4 regions of the Aurantimonas litoralis genome follow, and region 1 is predicted to be linked to each of the others. Evidence: predicted binding sites of a transcription regulator. Region 1 holds the regulator's gene; each other region holds the start of a gene.
What was found. Region 1 encodes PhoB, which activates phosphate uptake and scavenging genes when phosphate is short. Its sites were predicted from a motif close to TGTCATNNANCTGTCAT; they were not measured.
Positions count from the first base shown of each region.

Region 2: N7I30_RS12445 (DUF1045 domain-containing protein) is a predicted target of PhoB. The motif match lies at 1,515-1,531, and genes of this name have one in related genera.
Region 3: phnC (phosphonate ABC transporter ATP-binding protein) is a predicted target of PhoB. The motif match lies at 2,359-2,375, and genes of this name have one in related genera.
Region 4: N7I30_RS11145 (PhoX family protein) is a predicted target of PhoB. The motif match lies at 2,254-2,270, and genes of this name have one in related genera.

Region 1 covers NZ_JAPFBM010000004.1:103,452-107,700, forward strand. The annotation lists gene pstB (phosphate ABC transporter ATP-binding protein PstB) at 1-286, shown strand, start outside; gene phoU (phosphate signaling complex protein PhoU) at 306-1,052, shown strand; gene phoB (phosphate regulon transcriptional regulator PhoB) at 1,058-1,801, shown strand; gene N7I30_RS10290 (GcrA family cell cycle regulator) at 1,907-2,470, opposite strand; gene N7I30_RS10295 (aspartate aminotransferase family protein) at 2,920-4,134, shown strand; gene argF (ornithine carbamoyltransferase) at 4,143-4,249, shown strand, end outside.
Region 2 covers NZ_JAPFBM010000005.1:101,501-105,749, reverse strand. The annotation lists gene N7I30_RS12455 (ABC transporter permease) at 1-232, opposite strand, end outside; gene N7I30_RS12450 (ABC transporter substrate-binding protein) at 305-1,417, opposite strand; gene N7I30_RS12445 (DUF1045 domain-containing protein) at 1,793-2,476, shown strand; gene N7I30_RS12440 (alpha-D-ribose 1-methylphosphonate 5-triphosphate diphosphatase) at 2,478-3,614, shown strand; gene phnN (phosphonate metabolism protein/1,5-bisphosphokinase (PRPP-forming) PhnN) at 3,604-4,203, shown strand.
Region 3 covers NZ_JAPFBM010000011.1:103,424-107,672, forward strand. The annotation lists gene phnE (phosphonate ABC transporter, permease protein PhnE) at 1-314, opposite strand, end outside; gene phnD (phosphonate ABC transporter substrate-binding protein) at 419-1,414, opposite strand; gene phnC (phosphonate ABC transporter ATP-binding protein) at 1,454-2,311, opposite strand; gene N7I30_RS19210 (DapH/DapD/GlmU-related protein) at 2,427-3,041, opposite strand; gene phnL (phosphonate C-P lyase system protein PhnL) at 3,042-3,764, opposite strand; gene phnK (phosphonate C-P lyase system protein PhnK) at 3,768-4,249, opposite strand, start outside.
Region 4 covers NZ_JAPFBM010000004.1:282,212-286,460, reverse strand. The annotation lists gene N7I30_RS11150 (MFS transporter) at 1-33, shown strand, start outside; gene N7I30_RS11145 (PhoX family protein) at 193-2,178, opposite strand; gene N7I30_RS11140 (DMT family transporter) at 2,321-3,271, opposite strand; gene N7I30_RS11135 (xanthine dehydrogenase family protein molybdopterin-binding subunit) at 3,382-4,249, opposite strand, start outside.

The sequences.
Region 1 (4,249 bases):
CATCGCCCGCGCCATCGCGGTGTCGCCCGAGGTGATCCTGATGGACGAGCCCTGTTCGGCGCTCGATCCGATCGCGACCGCCAAGGTCGAGGAACTCATCGACGAGCTGAAGCAGAACTACACCATCGTCATCGTCACCCATTCGATGCAGCAGGCGGCGCGCGTCTCGCAGCGCACGGCGATGTTCCATCTCGGCTATCTGGTGGAGGTCGGCCCGACGGAGAAGATGTTCTCCAACCCGGACGACAAGCGCACCCAGGACTACATCACCGGCCGCTTCGGCTGAACGAAGGCAAGGAAGCGTCATGCCCATGACCGAACATACAGTCACGTCCTACGAAGACGAGCTGAAGCTGATCGTCCGCCGGATCTCGGAAATGGGCGGGATGGCCGAGCGGATGGTCGAGCAGTCGGTCGCCGCGCTGATGCGCAGCGACTGGGGGCTGGCCCAGTCGGTGGTCGCCGACGACCTGCTGCTGGACGATGCCCAGCGGGCGCTCGACGAGCGGGCGATCATGACCATCGCCAAGCGCCAGCCGATGGCCGTCGACCTGCGCGAGATCGTCGGCGCCATCCGCATTTCCAACGACCTGGAGCGGATCGGCGACCTGGCCAAGAACATCGCCAAGCGGGTGATCGCGGTCCACGACCACGCCCATCCGGTGCAGCTGGTGCGCGGCATCGAGCATCTGTCGGAAATGGCGCTGGAGCAGCTCAAGGAAGTGCTCGACGCCTATGGCGAGCGGGACTACGAGCGCGCGCTCGCCATGCGCGAGAACGACGAGCAGATCGATGCGATGTACACATCGATCTTCCGCGAACTCCTGACCTACATGATGGAGGATCCGCGCAACATCACCTCCTGCACGCATCTCCTGTTCTCGGCCAAGAACATCGAGCGGATCGGCGATCACGCCACCAACATCGCCGAAACGGTCTATTATATCCAGACCGGCAAGCAGCTCGAAAACGAGCGGCCGAAGGGCGACAACACGGCGACGATGACCCAGCCGGTGCCGAACGACCCGCCGAGCCAGGCTGACGAGGGCTGACAGCGATGAGCGCACGGATCGTCGTCGTCGAGGACGAGGAAGCCCTCGGCATTCTCCTGCGGTACAATCTCGAGGCCGAGGGCTACGTCGTCGACGTCATCGACCGCGGCGACGAGGCCGACATCCGGCTGAAGGAGGAGGTGCCCGACCTCCTGATCCTCGACTGGATGCTGCCGGGCCTGTCGGGCGTCGAGCTGTGCCGGCGGCTGCGCCAGCGCGAGGAGACCGAACGCTTGCCGATCCTGATGCTGACGGCACGCGGCGAGGAGAGCGAGCGGGTGCGCGGCCTTTCGGTCGGCGCGGACGACTATGTCGTCAAGCCGTTCTCGACGCCGGAGCTGATCGCCCGGGTGCGGGCCATGCTGCGCCGCTCCAAGCCCGAGAAGATCTCCAGCCAACTCGTCGCCGGCGACATCGATCTCGACCGCGAGACCCATCGGGTTCGGCGCGCCGGACGCGAGCTCAAGCTCGGACCGACCGAGTTCAAGCTGATGGAATTCTTCATGCAGTCGCCGGGCCGGGTGTTCTCCCGCGAGCAGCTGCTCGACGGCGTCTGGGGCCGCGACATCTATGTCGACGAGCGCACGGTGGACGTGCATGTCGGCCGGCTGCGCAAGGCGATCAATCGCGGCCGTGAGCGCGACCCGATCCGCACCGTCCGTGGCGCCGGCTATGCGCTGGACGAGCAGTTCAGCGCCGCCAGGTCCCCGGCCGCGCCGGCCCGCACGCGGCTGAGCGCCGGCGCCTGACGGGTCTCCGCCCGGCGCCGGGCGGCTGCTTCACGAGCCTGAAACGCATACACCCCGCGCGGCCTGGCCACGCGGGGTGTTTGCGTTTGGTACGGTCTGTGGCGCCTAGCGGGCGCGGCGGCGATCCGAGAAGGGCTGGAAGGCCAGCTTGGCGTGATAGGCGCAATAGGGCGAGGCATCGCGGGCGTTGTTGCCGCAGAAATGGAAGTCCGGCTTCATCGGGTCGCCGACCGGCCATTTGCAGGTGGTCTCGGTCAGCTCGACGAGGCTGAGCTTGCGGGCGATCGGCACCACTTCGGCGCTCTCGCGCTCCTGCGGCTGATCCATCACCTCAAGCTCTTCCTCCGGCTCCATCTTCAGCGCGGTGGCGCCCATGGTGCGCGGCATGGAGCGGCTCGGGGCCTGCTGCTGCGAGGCGGCGACCAGACGGGCCGGCACCACCATCTCGACGGTCTCGACCTCGGCCGTGCGGCGCGGGGCAGGGCGCTCGACGGCGACCGGCTGCGCGACATTCGGCTGGCGGGCCCGCGATTCGAGTTTCAGGCGGTGCACCTTGCCGATCACGGCATTGCGGCTGACGCCGCCCAGGCGGTCGGCGATCTGGCTGGCGCTCAGGCCTTCGGTCCAGAGCTGCTTGAGCAGCTCCACGCGTTCGTCAGTCCAGCCCATGGCAAGCTCCTTTCGGCATAGTCGCGACGGCTGGAATCCCTCCACAAGCGCGACGGCTGACCGCGCCAGAACGCACAAGATATATTGAGGAACTAGGTCCGCCGCACGAAATCTAGTATCTTGACGGCAAGATAGCCCAGCCGCGGACTCGCTGACAAGGCTCGTCGGGGACGCAGGGGAATCGTTTGGGGCTTTTCCCCAGCCTTTGTTGCCGCCCGTGACGTTCGTCAAGCCTATGACGGACAAGCAGGGCGAAAATGCGGTTCGATTGACACCGCGTCGGCTCGCCATGGTATAGCGGAAGCTCCGAAGTCTCGGAAAACGCTGGAAAGCCTGCCCCATCGGCAGGCTTTGGCGTTTCAAGCATCCCGCCCCAGCGGTTCGCGCGCCGGACCGATCCCGCAACAACAACCGGATCCGACCCTCACGATCCAGCAAAGTCAAAGGCCATGGCTGACACGACGGACCATTCCTCGCCGCTCTTCGAGACCTATGCACGCGCGCCGCTCGCCTTCGAGCGCGGCAGCGGCGTCTGGCTGGAGACGCGCGACGGCCGACGTTTCATGGACTTTGGCGGCGGCATCGCGGTGAACTGCCTCGGCCATGCCCATCCGCATCTCGTCGAGACGATGAAGGCGCAGGCCGAGAAGCTGTGGCACGTCTCCAATCTCTACGAGATCCCGGACCAGACGCGGATGGCCGAACGGCTGACGGCGGCGACCTTCGCCGACCGCGCCTTCTTCGCCAATTCGGGCGCCGAGGCGGTGGAATGCGCGATCAAGACCGCGCGGCGCTATCACTACGTCAACGGCGCGCCGGAGCGCTATCGCATCCTGACCTTCGAGGGCGCCTTCCACGGGCGCACGCTGGCGACCATCGCGGCTGGCGGGCAGAAGAAATATCTCGAGGGCTACGGCCCGAAGGTCGAGGGCTTCGACCAGCTGCCCTTCGGCGACCATGACGCGCTGCGCGAGGCGGCGGCCCAGCCGGACGTCGCGGCGATCCTGATCGAGCCGATCCAGGGCGAGGGGGGCATTCGCAGCGTGCCGGCCATGTGCCTGACGGGCCTGCGCGAGATGTGCGACAATCTCGGCATCCTCCTGATCTATGACGAGGTGCAGACCGGCGTCGGGCGGACCGGCAAGTTCTTCGCCTACCAGCATTCGGGCGCCGCGCCGGACATCCTCGCCTCGGCCAAGGGCATCGGCGGCGGCTTCCCGCTCGGCGTCTGCCTGGCGACGGAGCGGGCGGCCAGCGGCATGACGCCGGGCTCGCACGGCACCACCTATGGCGGCAGTCCGCTGGCGATGGCTATCGGCAATGCGGTGCTCGACGTGGTGCTGGACGACGGCTTCCTCGACCATGTCCACGACATGTCGCTGCAGCTCAAGCAGTCGCTGGCCTCGCTCTCGGACCGCTATCCCGACGTGATCGAGGCGGTGCGCGGCGAGGGGCTGCTGATCGGGCTGAAGGCCAAGGTGCCGAACGGCGAACTCGTGGCGCAGATGCGCGAGGAAGGACTTCTGGCGGTGCCGGCGGGCGACAATGTCGTGCGCCTGCTGCCGCCGCTCAACGTCACCGCGGACGAGGTCCGGCAGGCGATGGATCGGATCGAGACGGCGGTGGCGGCCATGTCGGCCGGCAACCGGCGCAAGAGCGCGTGAGGCAGATGATGACGATGGCAAACGGCCCCAAGCACTTTCTCGACATCTCCGCCGTCCCGAGCCGCGACCTGCACGACATCATCGACGACGCCGCCAGGCGCAAGGCGCTCGGCCG
Region 2 (4,249 bases), on a different contig from region 1:
TGATCTGGGGCGTGAACAGGCCGAGAATGTTGTCGAAGGTGAAGGCGCCGCTGCGATCCTGGAAGGCGCCGGCGACGAGGTAGAGCGTCGGCCCGATCAGGAACAGGATGGCGAAGCCGAAGAAGGGCGCGAGGCCCAGCCAGGCAAAGGAACGCGATGGCCGGCGCGACGGCGCCGCGCCCGTCTTGCCGTGGGCGGCCCCAGCCGTGGCTGCGTCGATGGCTGCGCCCATGATCCCCCGCTGCTGACAAATCCGGACGGAGGGGGCGGCGAACGGGCCGCCCCTTCCGAACTCGCTGTGTTGTTACTGGACGGTCGCGCCGACGACGCTGTCCCACTTGGCGGCGATCTCGGCCTTGGCGGCGTTCTGATCGTCGAGGGTCGGGAACACGGCCTTCTCGTAGGCTTCGGCCGGCGGCAGCTTGTCGAGCAGGTCCTGCGGGATCTTGCCGGCCTTCGACATGGCGTTGAAGCGGATCGGGTGGCAGTAGCCCTTCAGCCAGGTCAGCTGGCCCTCGTCGGAATACAGGTACTCCATCCACAGCTTGGCGGCGTTCGGATGCGGCGCGTAGGCGCTGATCGCCTGGACATAGACGCCGGCGACGACGCCGTCGGACGGCACCACGACCTCGATCGGCGGGTTGCCGTTGAGATTGTCGCGCATCGACAGGAGGTTGTAGTCCCAGTTCATCGCGACCGGCGTGGTGCCCTGGGCGATCGGGGCCGCCTCGGCGTCGACGGTGACGAAATTACCGGCTTCGTTGAGTTCCTTGAAGAACTCGAGACCGGCCGTCGCGGCCTCCATGCCGGTCTTGCCGCCCCGGGCGATGCCGGCTGCATAGAGCGACATGATGGCGTTGTTGGCGCTGCGCGGATCACCGGCAAGGGCGACCGAATTGGCGTAGTCGGACTTGAGGAGATCCTCGAAGCTCTGCGGCGCGGTGTCGATGACGTCCTTGTTGATACCGAAGGCCAGCACGCCGTAATAATCGCCGTACCAGTAACCGTCGGCATCCTTGGCGTCGTCCGGAATCTCGTCCCAGGTCGCGACCTTGTAGGGCATCAGCAGGTCTTCGGCCTTGGCAGACGGGCCGAATGACAGGCCGACATCGATGACGTCTGGCGCCTGCGGGCCGGTGTTGCCCTTGTTGGCCTTGATCGCCTCGATCTCGTCGCCGGACCCGGCATTCGGGTTCAGCTCGTTGATCTCGATGCCGTATTTGGCCTTGAAGCCCTTGATCATCTCGCCGTAATTGCACCAGTCGTGCGGCAGCGCGATCGTGGTGAGCTGGCCTTCCTTCTTGGCGGCCGCAACGAGATCGTCCATCGACATCTCGCCGGACTGGGCGAAGGCGAGGCTGGTGGACAGCGACAGGACCGTCGCCAGTGCCGTCGTGGACATGCGGGAAATCTTCATGGGTCACCCTCTGGGGAGCCGCGGCCATTGACGGCGCGGGCGAAAAACCGGATTGCGCCTCCGTTGCGGGGAAGCGCCAGTCCGGTAGCACCGGCCCATGACAGTCGCGTGTCGCATGCATCGCCGGGGCCACTGGCGCACAGGGCTTGCCGGTGTCATCAAGCGGACAGGCGCGGGCGCTAGAAGCGGCCGCGATCCGCGCCGGTCCCCGCTGTCGCCGCAACCTTCGGGTGCCGTGCGACACCTCCGCAGGGTGGCCGGATCGAAATGCCGCTTATATCCCCCGCGGACCCACCCTCTCCCGTGACCAAGCCGAGCGCGAGCGTCGCCGACCGACATGCCCTTCCGCTGCCCTCCAGTCCCAGGACCCTGACCATGCGCGCCGCGATCTATTTCACGCCCCCCGCCGGCGCGCCGCTGACCCGCACCGCCGCCGAATGGCTGGGCCGCAGCGCCTTCGACGGCGAGCCGACCCGCGCGCCCGATCCCACCGTCGATCCGCTCATCGCATCACCGGCGCGCTACGGCTTTCATGCGACCATGCGCGCGCCGTTCCGGCTTGCCGATGGCGTCGATCTGTCCGAGGTGGATGCGCGGCTGGCGGCCTTCTGCGCCTCGCGCGACCCGGTGCGGATCGCAGAGCTTGTGCTGGCGAGGCTCGGGCCGTTCTTCGCGCTGGTGCCCGAGACCGCGCCGCCGGCCCTCGGCGAACTGGAATCGGCCGTCGTGCGCAGCTTCGAGCCGCTGCGCGCCCCCGCCACGGCCGAGGAGATCGCGCGCCGCAAGCCGCACAAGCTGACCGAACGCCAGCGCGACTATCTGGAGAGATGGGGCTATCCTCACGTCTTCGAGGAATTCCGCTTCCACATGACCCTGACCGGCAAGGTTCCGGCCGCCGAGCGCAAGCCCGTCGAAGCGCGGTTGCGCGACAGATTCGCCCCATTCGATGGCGCCCCGCTTGCCATCGACCATCTGGCTCTCTTCATGGAGCCGGAGCCGGGCGCACCGTTCCGCGTCCATTCGGTCCATCCGTTCCGCCGCCCTTCGGAAGAAGCCTGACATGCCCGACGAGACCATCCTCACCAATGCCCGCATCGTCACGCCGGAAGCGGTGATCGACGGCCATGTGGTGCTGCGCGACGGCATGATCGCCGGCTTCGACGAAGGCCCGGCCAGCGGCGAGGACATAGGCGGTGACATCCTCATCCCCGGCCTCGTCGAACTGCACACCGACCATATCGAGGGCCATTTCAATCCGCGGCCGCGGGTGATGTGGAACAAGATGGCCGCCATTCAGGCGCACGACAACCAGATCGCCGGTTCCGGCATCACCACAGTCTTCGACGCGCTCAGGGTCGGCACCGAGGAGAACGGCACGCTGACCGCCGACGACATGGCGGAGATGGGCCGGACCATCGACCGCGCCGTCGCCGAGGGACGGGTGCGGGCCGACCATTACATCCATCTGCGCTGCGAGGTCTCGGCGGCGGACGTGGTCGAGGGCTTCGACAAGATCGCCGCCAATCCGCGGCTGAAGCTGGTGTCGCTGATGGATCATGCGCCCGGCCAGCGCCAGTTCGCCGACATGGACGCCTATCGCGCCTATTTCCAGAAAAAGCTGAACCTGTCGGATGCCGATTTCGACGCCTTCAGCGCCCGCCGGCTCGCCGAATCCGAGCGCCACGCGCCACCCGCCCGGCGTGCCATCGCGGGCGTCTGCCGCGAGCGCGGCATCGCTGTCGCTTCCCATGACGACGCCACCGCCGCCCATGTCGCCGAAGCCATCGAGCTGGGCACCCGCATTGCCGAGTTCCCGACGACGGTCGAGGCGGCCGCCGCTTCGCGCGATGCCGGGCTGCACGTCCTGATGGGCGCGCCCAACATCGTGCGCGGCGGCTCGCATTCCGGCAACATCTCGGCGATCGAGCTCCTGCGCCGGGGCACCCTCGACATCCTCTCCTCGGACTATGTTCCCTTCTCCATGTTGCAGGCGGTGTTCGCTTTGGCCGAGAGCGGCGAATGCGACTTGCCGGCGGCGGTCCGGCTGGTCACCGCCAATCCGGCCGCCGCCGTCGGCCTCGCGGATCGCGGCGCCATCGCCGAAGGGCTGCGCGGCGATCTGGTCCGCGTTGCCACCAGCGCCGGCGATCCGCCGGTGGTGCGCGCGGTCTGGCGGGAGGGCCGGCGTGTCGCCTGATCCCGCGCGCAGCGCAGGCGGGACGGCCCCAAGCGGCCCCGGCCTGTTCGTCGCCGTGGTCGGCCCGAGCGGCGCCGGCAAGGACACGCTGCTGGCGCTGGCGGCGGAAGATCTGGCGAAGACACAGGGCATCGTCTTTGCCCGGCGGATCGTGACCCGGGACGCCATCGCGGCGATCGAGGATCACGACGTGATGAGCCCTGCCGACTTTGCCGAGGCGGAGGCGTCGGGAGCGTTCTGCCTGTCGTGGCGGGCGCACGGCCTCGCCTATGGTTTGCCGGCGTATCTGACGACCGCGCTGACCGACGGAACCATTGTGGTCGCCAATGTCTCGCGCCGGGTCCTCGCCCAGGCCGCAGAGCGCTTCGCACGGCTTGCCATCGTCGAGATCACCGCGCCGCCCGCCGTGCTCGTCTCCCGCATCGCCGCGCGTGGCCGCGAAACGCCGGAGGAAATCTCCGCCCGCATCGCCCGGCAGGTGGAACTGAGCGTGCCGCCCGGCGCCGAGGCGCATCATCGCATTGTCAATGATGGCAGCCCGCAGGACGGCCGCCGCAAGCTGGTGGAGATCCTGCGCGCCGCAAGCTGACCGTCCTCGCAGGCCGAGGCTCGACAGGGGCGGCCGGCCAAGTCAT
Region 3 (4,249 bases), on a different contig from region 1:
CCGAAGGGGATGGCGAGCAACACGGACAGGACGGTGCCCCACAGGGCGATCTGCACCGTGACGACCATTTCCTCGGCGTAGTAGCGCCAGTCGGTGAAGTCGGGATTGGCGAAGCCGGCGGCGTATTGCGCCATGTTGTCGGCATCGGTGAAGAGATAGGTCCAGCGACCCATCTCGGCCGGTGCCCAGCTCCACAGAAGGGCGGCCGCAAGCCCGCCCCAGATCACCGCGTTCCAGGCACTGCGAGACCAGTCGCGGCCGGCATTCAGGTCGGGGGCAGCGGGGCGCGAGAGAGAAACCGCGTCGTCGGTCATCGGGCATCCTGTGATCGGCGAAACCGGCCGGCGCCTGGATACGGTGCCGGCCGGAGGGGTGTGGCGAAGCGTGCGGCGGGCAGGGCCCGTCGCCGCGTGACGCGTCAGCTCTGCGGAGCGCTCTTGATCTTCTTCTCGTAGCCGGCCTTTTCAGCTTCGAGCTTCTCGATCTCGGCCGTCTTCTCCTCGGCGCTCCGGGACTCGTCGGCCTCGATCTGGGCGATCGTCTTCGACAGTTCCATCACGCGGATCGGCAGGAGCTGGTCATTGGTGGATGCGACGAAGGGCGCCCATTCGAGGCCGGCAAGGACTTCCTTCTCGTGGGCCACGTCACCGGTCGACTGGTCGGTGCCGTAGGTCACGAAGAACTCCCTGATCTTGTCCTTGCTCTCCTGCGGCAGGTTGGTGTTCCACACGATCGGATCGGCCGGGATCAGCGGCGACTTCCAGATCACCTTGATCTTGGCGAAGGCGTCCGGATTGTTCTTCTCGATGAGGGCGAGGCTCTCGGTATTGTTCGCCGCCGCATCGACCTGGCCGTTGGCGACGGCCATGGCGTTGGTCTCGTGGTTGGCGTTGGTGACGTTCTTGAAGCACTCCTTCGGGTCGACGCCGTTGGCGGCGAAGACGAAGGTCATCGGGACGAGATAGCCGGAGGTCGAGTTCGGGTCACCGAGGCCGAAATTCAGCGACTGGTCGCAGGTCAGGAGATCCTCGACCTTCTCGAGCGGCGAGTCCTTCGGTGCGAGCACCAGCGACCAGTAGCCGGGATTGCCGGAGATATCGACGGTCTGGGCAAAGATCTCGCCATTGGCGCGATCGACGGCTTCCATGGCGGACTTGTTGCCGTACCAGGCGAGCTGCACCTTGTCGAAACGCATGCCCTCGATGACGCCGGCATAGTCGGACGCGAAGAAGGGCTTCACGGCGAGGCCGGTCTTCTCTTCCATGTCGGCGAGGAACGGCTCCCATTTCGGCCGCAGATTCTGCTGGCTCTCGGTGGAGATGATGCCGAAGGCGAGCTCGTCCTGAGCAAGGGCCGTGGTCGAGATGCCGGCGACCATCGTGGCGGCGGCGAGTGTGCGAAGAACCATGTTCATGGCGTTGTTCCCCTGTTGCGTTTGGCTGTCGTGGTGACTTCAGGCCGGCACGAGCGCCGGTGCGGTGACCGGCGCCTGCTTCGTTGCCCGGACGCGCCTGTCGGCGTCGACCGGCAGTGCGTCCGGCAGGACGAGCTCTTCCGAATCCGCGCCGTAGAGCTCGGTCAGAAAGGCGTTGGTCAGTGCGTGGGAGGGGCCGTCATAGACGACCTCGCCGCCGCGCAGCGCGATGGTGCGGGGGCAGTAGCGGCGGGCATATTCGACCTGATGCAGCGACACGACGGCGGTGATCCCGTCGGTGCGGTTGATCTCGGCGATCACGTCCATGACGCGGCGGGCCGAGGCCGGATCGAGCGAGGCGATCGGCTCGTCGGCAAGGATGACGCGGGATTTCTGCACGAGGCAGCGGGCGATGGCCGCGCGCTGCTGCTGGCCGCCGGACAGGGTGGAGGCGCGCTGCCAGGCGACTTCCGGAATGCCGACGCGGCCGAGCGCGGCGCGCGCCGCAAGTTTCTCATCGCGCGAGAACCAGCCGAGCGTGCCGCGCCAGCGCGGAATCCGGCCGAGATTGCCGAGGAGGACATTGGTGATGACCGGCAGCCGCGAGACGAGATTGAACTGCTGGAAGATGACGCCGATCTCGCGGCGCATGGCGCGCGCGCCGGCGCCGAGCCGGCCGTCGGACTGGATCGGTGCGCCGAACAGCGCGATGCTCGATCCGGTGCCGCGGTCGGCGCGTTCGAGGCCGGCAATATGGCGGATCAGCGTCGACTTGCCGGAACCGGACGCGCCGATCAGCGCGACCATTTCGCCTTCGGCAATGGTCAGGCTGACCTTGTCGAGCGCCTGCTTCAGGGCGAAGCGCTTGGACAGGTCTTTGATCGCTATGGCGCTCATGCGGGCTCCCGTCCAGCGTCTCGACGGGTGACTCTTAGGAGCGCTCCATGTGGGTGCGATGACGACTTTCTAAACGTTCGATGACAGCCGCTCGGCAGCATCGAAGCGCGGCGGATTATCCGCCGTGACGGTCGAGAAACGCCCGCGCGTCAAGGCTTTGGAAGTCGGCGAGGGCGGCGCGCAGCGTCTCGTGCGGCCAGTCCCACCACGCCAGCGCATCCATGCGCGCGCCGATCTCGGCGTCAAAACGCGGCCGGATCGGCCGGGCGGGAACGCCGCCGACGATCGTGTAAGCCGGCACGTCCTTCGAGACGACCGCGCCCGCGCCGATCGCGGCGCCGTTGCCGATGGTGACGCCGGGCAGGATCGTCGCGCCATGGCCGATCCAGACATCGTGGCCGATGACGACCCGGTGCGCGCGGCGCCAGTCGAAGAAGCCCGCTTCGTTCTCTTCACCGTCAAAATAATCACCGGCCCGGTAGGTGAAATGGTGCTGGGTGGCGCGCCATGTCGGGTGGTTGGTGGCGTTGATGCGGACGCAAGCGGCGATGTTCACGAACTTGCCGATCGCCGTGCACCAGATGCTGCCGTCTTCCATCACGTAGGAATAGTCGCCGAGGACGGTCTCGGTCAGGCGGCAGCGTTCGGCGATCTCGATGTAGCGCCCGAGAGCGCAATCCTCGATCTCGGCGCTGGGGTGGACCAGCGGCGATAGGGAGAGCTTCGGCATTCAGGCCGCCTTGCGGGCGGAGAAGGCGGAGACATCGATGATCCGCGTCGCGATCCGCTCGCGCACCGCCGCATCGTGGAAGATGCCGAGCACGGCGGTGCCCGCCGCGGTCTTGGCCTCGATCATCTCGCAGACCACGTCGCGGTTCTGCGCGTCGAGCGAGGCGGTCGGTTCGTCGAGCAGCAGCAGCGGGTGGTCGGTGATGAAGCCGCGGGCGATGTTCACCCGCTGCTTCTCGCCGCCGGAGAAGGTGGCGGGCGGCAGCTCGAACAGCGGCCCGGGCAGATTGAGGCGGGCCAGCAGAACGCGGGCCCGTTCGCGCGCCGCCTCGGGCGCCGTGCCACGGGCGACGAGCGGCTCAGCGACGACGTCGAGCGCCGGCACGCGCGGGATGGCGCGCAGGAACTGGCTGACATAGCCGATCGCGTCGCGGCGAAGGGCGATGATCCGGCGCGGGTCGCCGGTGGCGAGGTCCGTCTGGTTGCCAGTGGCCCCGTCGCGGATCACGATTTCGCCGGCATCGACGGCGTAATTTCCATAGACCATGCGCAGGATCGACGATTTGCCGACCCCCGAGGGGCCGCCCAGCACGACGCATTCGCCGGGCGCGACGGTGAAGGAGGCCGCCTCGACGACCGGCAGGCGAATGCCGCCGCGCAGATGCATGTTGAAGGACTTGGCGACGTCGCGGACCGTGAGGATCGGCTGGGAAGGCACGGACATGGCTCAGCTTTCCGGGATCGAGGCAACAAGGAGCTGGGTGTAGGCATGGTGCGGGTCGTCGAGGACCCGGTCGGTCAGGCCCTGTTCTATGACGCGGCCGGCCTTCATGACGATCATGCGCTGCGAGAGAAGCCGCGCCACGGCGAGGTCGTGGGTGACGATCACAACCGACAGGCCCATCTCGGCGACCAGCGAGCGGATCAGGTCGAGAAGCCGGGCCTGGACCGAAACGTCGAGCCCGCCGGTCGGCTCGTCCATGAAGACGAGGCGCGGTCGGGTGACGAGATTGCGGGCGATCTGCAGGCGCTGGCGCATGCCGCCGGAGAACGCGTCCGGGCGGTCGTCGATGCGGTCCGCAGCGATCTCCACGCGTCCCAGCCAGTCGGTGGCGCTCTCGCGAATGCCGCCATAATGGCGCTCGCCGACCGCCATCAGCCGTTCGCCGACATTGGCGCCGGCCGACACCCGCATCCGCAGGCCGTCGG
Region 4 (4,249 bases), 180 kb from region 1:
ACCCCGCCGGACGACAAGGCCGGCGGCATCTGAGCGCCAGGCGCGGACGCCAGCTCCCTCCCCGGCCGATTGCGATCATCAGCGCCGGGGCGAAAGCCGGAAACAGACAACGTCTCCGGGCCTTGCACCCACACAAACGAAAACGGGCGGCCGTGATGGCCGCCCGTTTCGCGTTTCGGAACTGTCCGGCGGTCAGCCGATGCGGCCGCCGCCCTGCTTGGTGATGGCCACCACCGACGGACGCACCGGCATGTCGTCCTTGAAGTCCGGCCAGCGGGTGGAGAGATCCTCGTAATAGGACGGCCGGCCGAAGCCTTCCCAGTCCTCGCCGCCATCGGCCGGGTGCTGGACCGCCACGAAGGCCGTCTGCATGTCCGGCAGGATCAGCGGACCGCACATCTCGGCGCCCACCGGAACGCGGAAGAACAGCTTCGACGTGCCGCGGGCCGCGCCCTCGGTGTCGACGGCGAAGAGACCGTCGGTGCGGCCCGTCGCCTTCGGCGAATTGCCGTCGGTGGAGACCCACAGCCGGCCCTCGGCATCGACCGCGCAATTGTCCGGCATGCCGAACCAGCCGTTCTTCGTCGTTTCCGTCGAAAAGGTCGCGCCGACATCGGCGACCGACGGGTCGCCGCATTTCAAAAGGACTTCCCACGTGCCCTTGGTGGCGGCGAAGTCGCCGCCGTCCTCGGCGATCTCGATGATGTGGCCGAAGGCGTTCTTGGCGCGCGGATTGGCGGCATCGGCCTCCTCGCGCTTGGTGTTGTTGGTCAGCATCACGTAGACGCGGCCATTGGTGCCGTTCGGCTCGATGTCCTCCGGACGGTCCATCTTGGTCGCCTCGAGGAGATCGGCCGCGCGCCGGGTCTCGATGACCACGTCGGCCTGGCTTTCAAAACCGTTCTCGGCGGTCAGCGGGCCTTCGCCGAAGACCAGCGGCATCCAGGTCAGGGAGCCGTCGTCCTCGAACTTCGCGACATAGAGCGTGCCCTCGTCGAGAAGGTCCATGTTCGCGGCCCGGTCGTCGGGATTGTAGGTGCCCGCGGTGACGAACTTGTAGACATAGTCGAAGCGCTCGTCGTCGCCGAGATAGAACACCACCCGGCCATCCGCCGCGACGATCGACTCGGCGCCTTCATGCTTGAAGCGGCCGAGCGCGGTGCGTTTCTTCGGCACCGAGTTCGGGTCCTCGACATCGACCTCGACGATCCAGCCGAAGCGGTTGGGCTCGTTCGGCTCCTTCGACACGTCGAAGCGATCGTGGAAATTGCCCCATTCGTAGCTGCCGTCCGGCACGCCGTAGCGCTCGTAATTCTGTGCTTCCCGGTGATCTGCCGGCAGTTCGCCGACGAAATAGCCGTGGAAGTTCTCCTCGGCCATGATGTAGGTGCCCCACGGCGTGACGCCGCCGGCGCAATTGTTGATGGTGCCGAACACCTTGGTGCCGGACGGATCGGCCTTCGTCTGCAGGCGGGCATGGCCGGCGGCCGGGCCGCGCAGCTCCATCTCGGTCCCGGCGGTGATGCGGCGGTTCCTGGCGCCGTCGGTCACCACCTGCCACTTGCCGTTCTCCTTGCGGATCTCGACGATGGTGCCGCCATGGGCCGCCATCTCGATGTCGACCCGCTTCTGGTCGGCCGCGGCGACCGTGAGCTTGTCGCCCTCGACCTTCACGATGCCCGGGAACATCAGGTGTTCGTTGGTGTATTCGTGATTGACGACGAGCAGGCCATGCTCCGACGAACCGTCGATCGGGATGAAGCCGACATAGTCGTTGTTGTAGCCGAACTGGCGCGCCTGGGCTTCCGGCGTCTGGTTCGCCGGATCGAACTCCGGTGAATCGGCGAAGACCGGGTCGCCCCAGCGCAGCAGCACGTCGGCATCGTAGCCTTCGGCGATGTGGTGCATCTCGTCGACGCCGGCCTCGACCTCGGTGAAATCGAATTTCGAGCCAGTGGCGCCTTCGGCATGGGCCTCGTCGGCGGCCATCAGCGCCAGCGGGCTCACCGTGGCGGCGATCGCGGTGGCGGCCATCGAGCCGCGCAGGAAGTCGCGGCGCGAGAAGCGCGTCGCGATCACGTCGCCCATGGTGCGGTTGTCGGTCGGGTTCAGACCGTCGCCATCGGCCTCTTCAAGCTGGCTGGTGCGGAATACCGCACGGCTTGCATGTTCGTTCATCGACGCCCCCTGATCTTGCGAAATCCGGCACCGTCCAACTTTTGGAACGGTTCCAGCATCGCATAATCAGGCAAGGTCACAAGCCGATGACACGCCACTGTGAAGGCCGAGGAAGGCGCGCGGGCCTGCACCGGTGGGCGTTTCAGCCCGTCGGCGGGGTGACCCGGCGGGCCCGCGAGCGCTCCAGGCCCAAGCGGTGCTCGCGCCAGATGATGAAGATGCCGGCCGACACGACGATGGCTCCGCCGAGGATCGTCGTGCCGCTCGCCGCCTCGTCGAAGATCACATAGCCGATGATGATGGCGAGGATCAGCGAGGTGTATTCGAAGGGCGCGATGGTCGAGGTGTCGGCATAGCGGTAGCAGGCGGTCAGGAGCAGCTGGCCGACGCCGCCGCACAGGCCGGCGAGGATCAGGAAGCCGGCCTGCTCCCATGTCGGCACTACCCAGCCGAAGAAGATCGACAGCGCCGCCAGCGCCGACGAGGTCAGCGAGAAATAAATGACGATGGTGGCGGTCTTCTCGGTGTGGACCAGCCGGCGGATCTGGATCATGGCGATGGCGGCCACGGTGGCCGAGACCATCGCCGCGGCAATGCCGATCGCCTCGCCATCGGCCAGCCCGTCGCTGCCCAGCGACAGTTTCGGCAGCGTCACGACCATGATGCCGATCAGCCCGACGAGCACCGCCGACCAGCGGTAGAGCCAGACGACCTCCTTCAGGAAGATCGCGGCGAACACCACGGTCAGCAGCGGCGCACCATAGGTGATGGTGATCCATTCGGGATAGGGCAGCCGCGTCAGGGCGAAGAAGCCGAACCCCATGGAGGTGACGCCGATGACGCCGCGCCAGACATGGCCGCCGAGATGGTCGGTCGTCAGCGCCGTGCGCAGATCGCCGAGCCAGGCGAGATAGATGACGACAGGCACCAGCGCGAAGAACGAGCGGAAGAACACGATCTCGCCGGCCGGAATACCCTGGGCCCCCGCCTTGATGGAGGTCTGCATGCCGACGAAGACCACGACGGAGATGCATTTGAGCATGATGCCGAGCATCGGATTGGGCGAGGCCGCGTCGCCAGGCACCTGTGGCATTCGTCCCCTCAGACCGCCGCGCCCCTTTGCAGGCGCCGGCATCGTCGATCATGCGTTTCTGTCATCGCCCGGCAGGCCGTTTCATGGACGACCGGGCGACGTTCGGGCCCCTAGCGGGCGGCCTGCAGCGCTTCCCAGACCCGTAGCGGGGTCGCCGGCATGTCGATATGGGCGACGCCCGCCGGCCGCAGCGCGTCGACGACGGCATTCATCACCGCCGGTGCGGCGCCGATCGTGCCCGCCTCGCCGGCGCCCTTGATGCCGAGGGCATTGGTGGTGGACGGCACGTTGCGCGTCTGGAAGTCGAAATACGGGAAGTCCCAGGCCCGCGGCATGGCGTAGTCCATGAAGCTGGCGGTCACCAGCTGGCCGGTCTCGTCATAGACGGCGTTCTCGATCAGCGCCTGGCCGATGCCCTGCGCGACGCCGCCATGGATCTGGCCGGCCAGAAGGATCGGGTTCACCGTCACGCCGAAATCGTCGCAGATCGTGTAGGACAGGAGCTCGGTCATGCCGGTCTCCGGGTCGATCTCGACCTCGCAGACATGGGTGCCGTTCGGATAGGTCGCCTCGTCCTGCTTGAACTCGCCGACCGCCTTGCGATCGTCGTCGGACTTGGCCGCCGCCGCCAGCGCGGCGAAGTCGATGGCCCGGTCGGTGCCGACGATCCGCGCCTCGCCGCCTTCCAGCTCGATGTCGGTCGCGGCGGCTTCCAGCTCGTCGGCCGCCAGCTTCTTCAGCTTCTCGGCCAGCGACTGGCTGGCCCGGCGCACCGACACCGCGCCCAGCGGGATGGAGCGCGAACCGCCGGTGCCGCCGCCGGTCGGGGTCTCGTCCGTATCGCCCTGGCGCACGTCGATCCGGTCGTAGTCCAGCTTCAGCGCCTCGGCGACGAACTGGGCATAGGCCGTGGCATGGCCCTGCCCGTTGGTCTGGGTGCCGATCTTCAGCTCGATCCGCCCCTCATGCGTCAGCTCC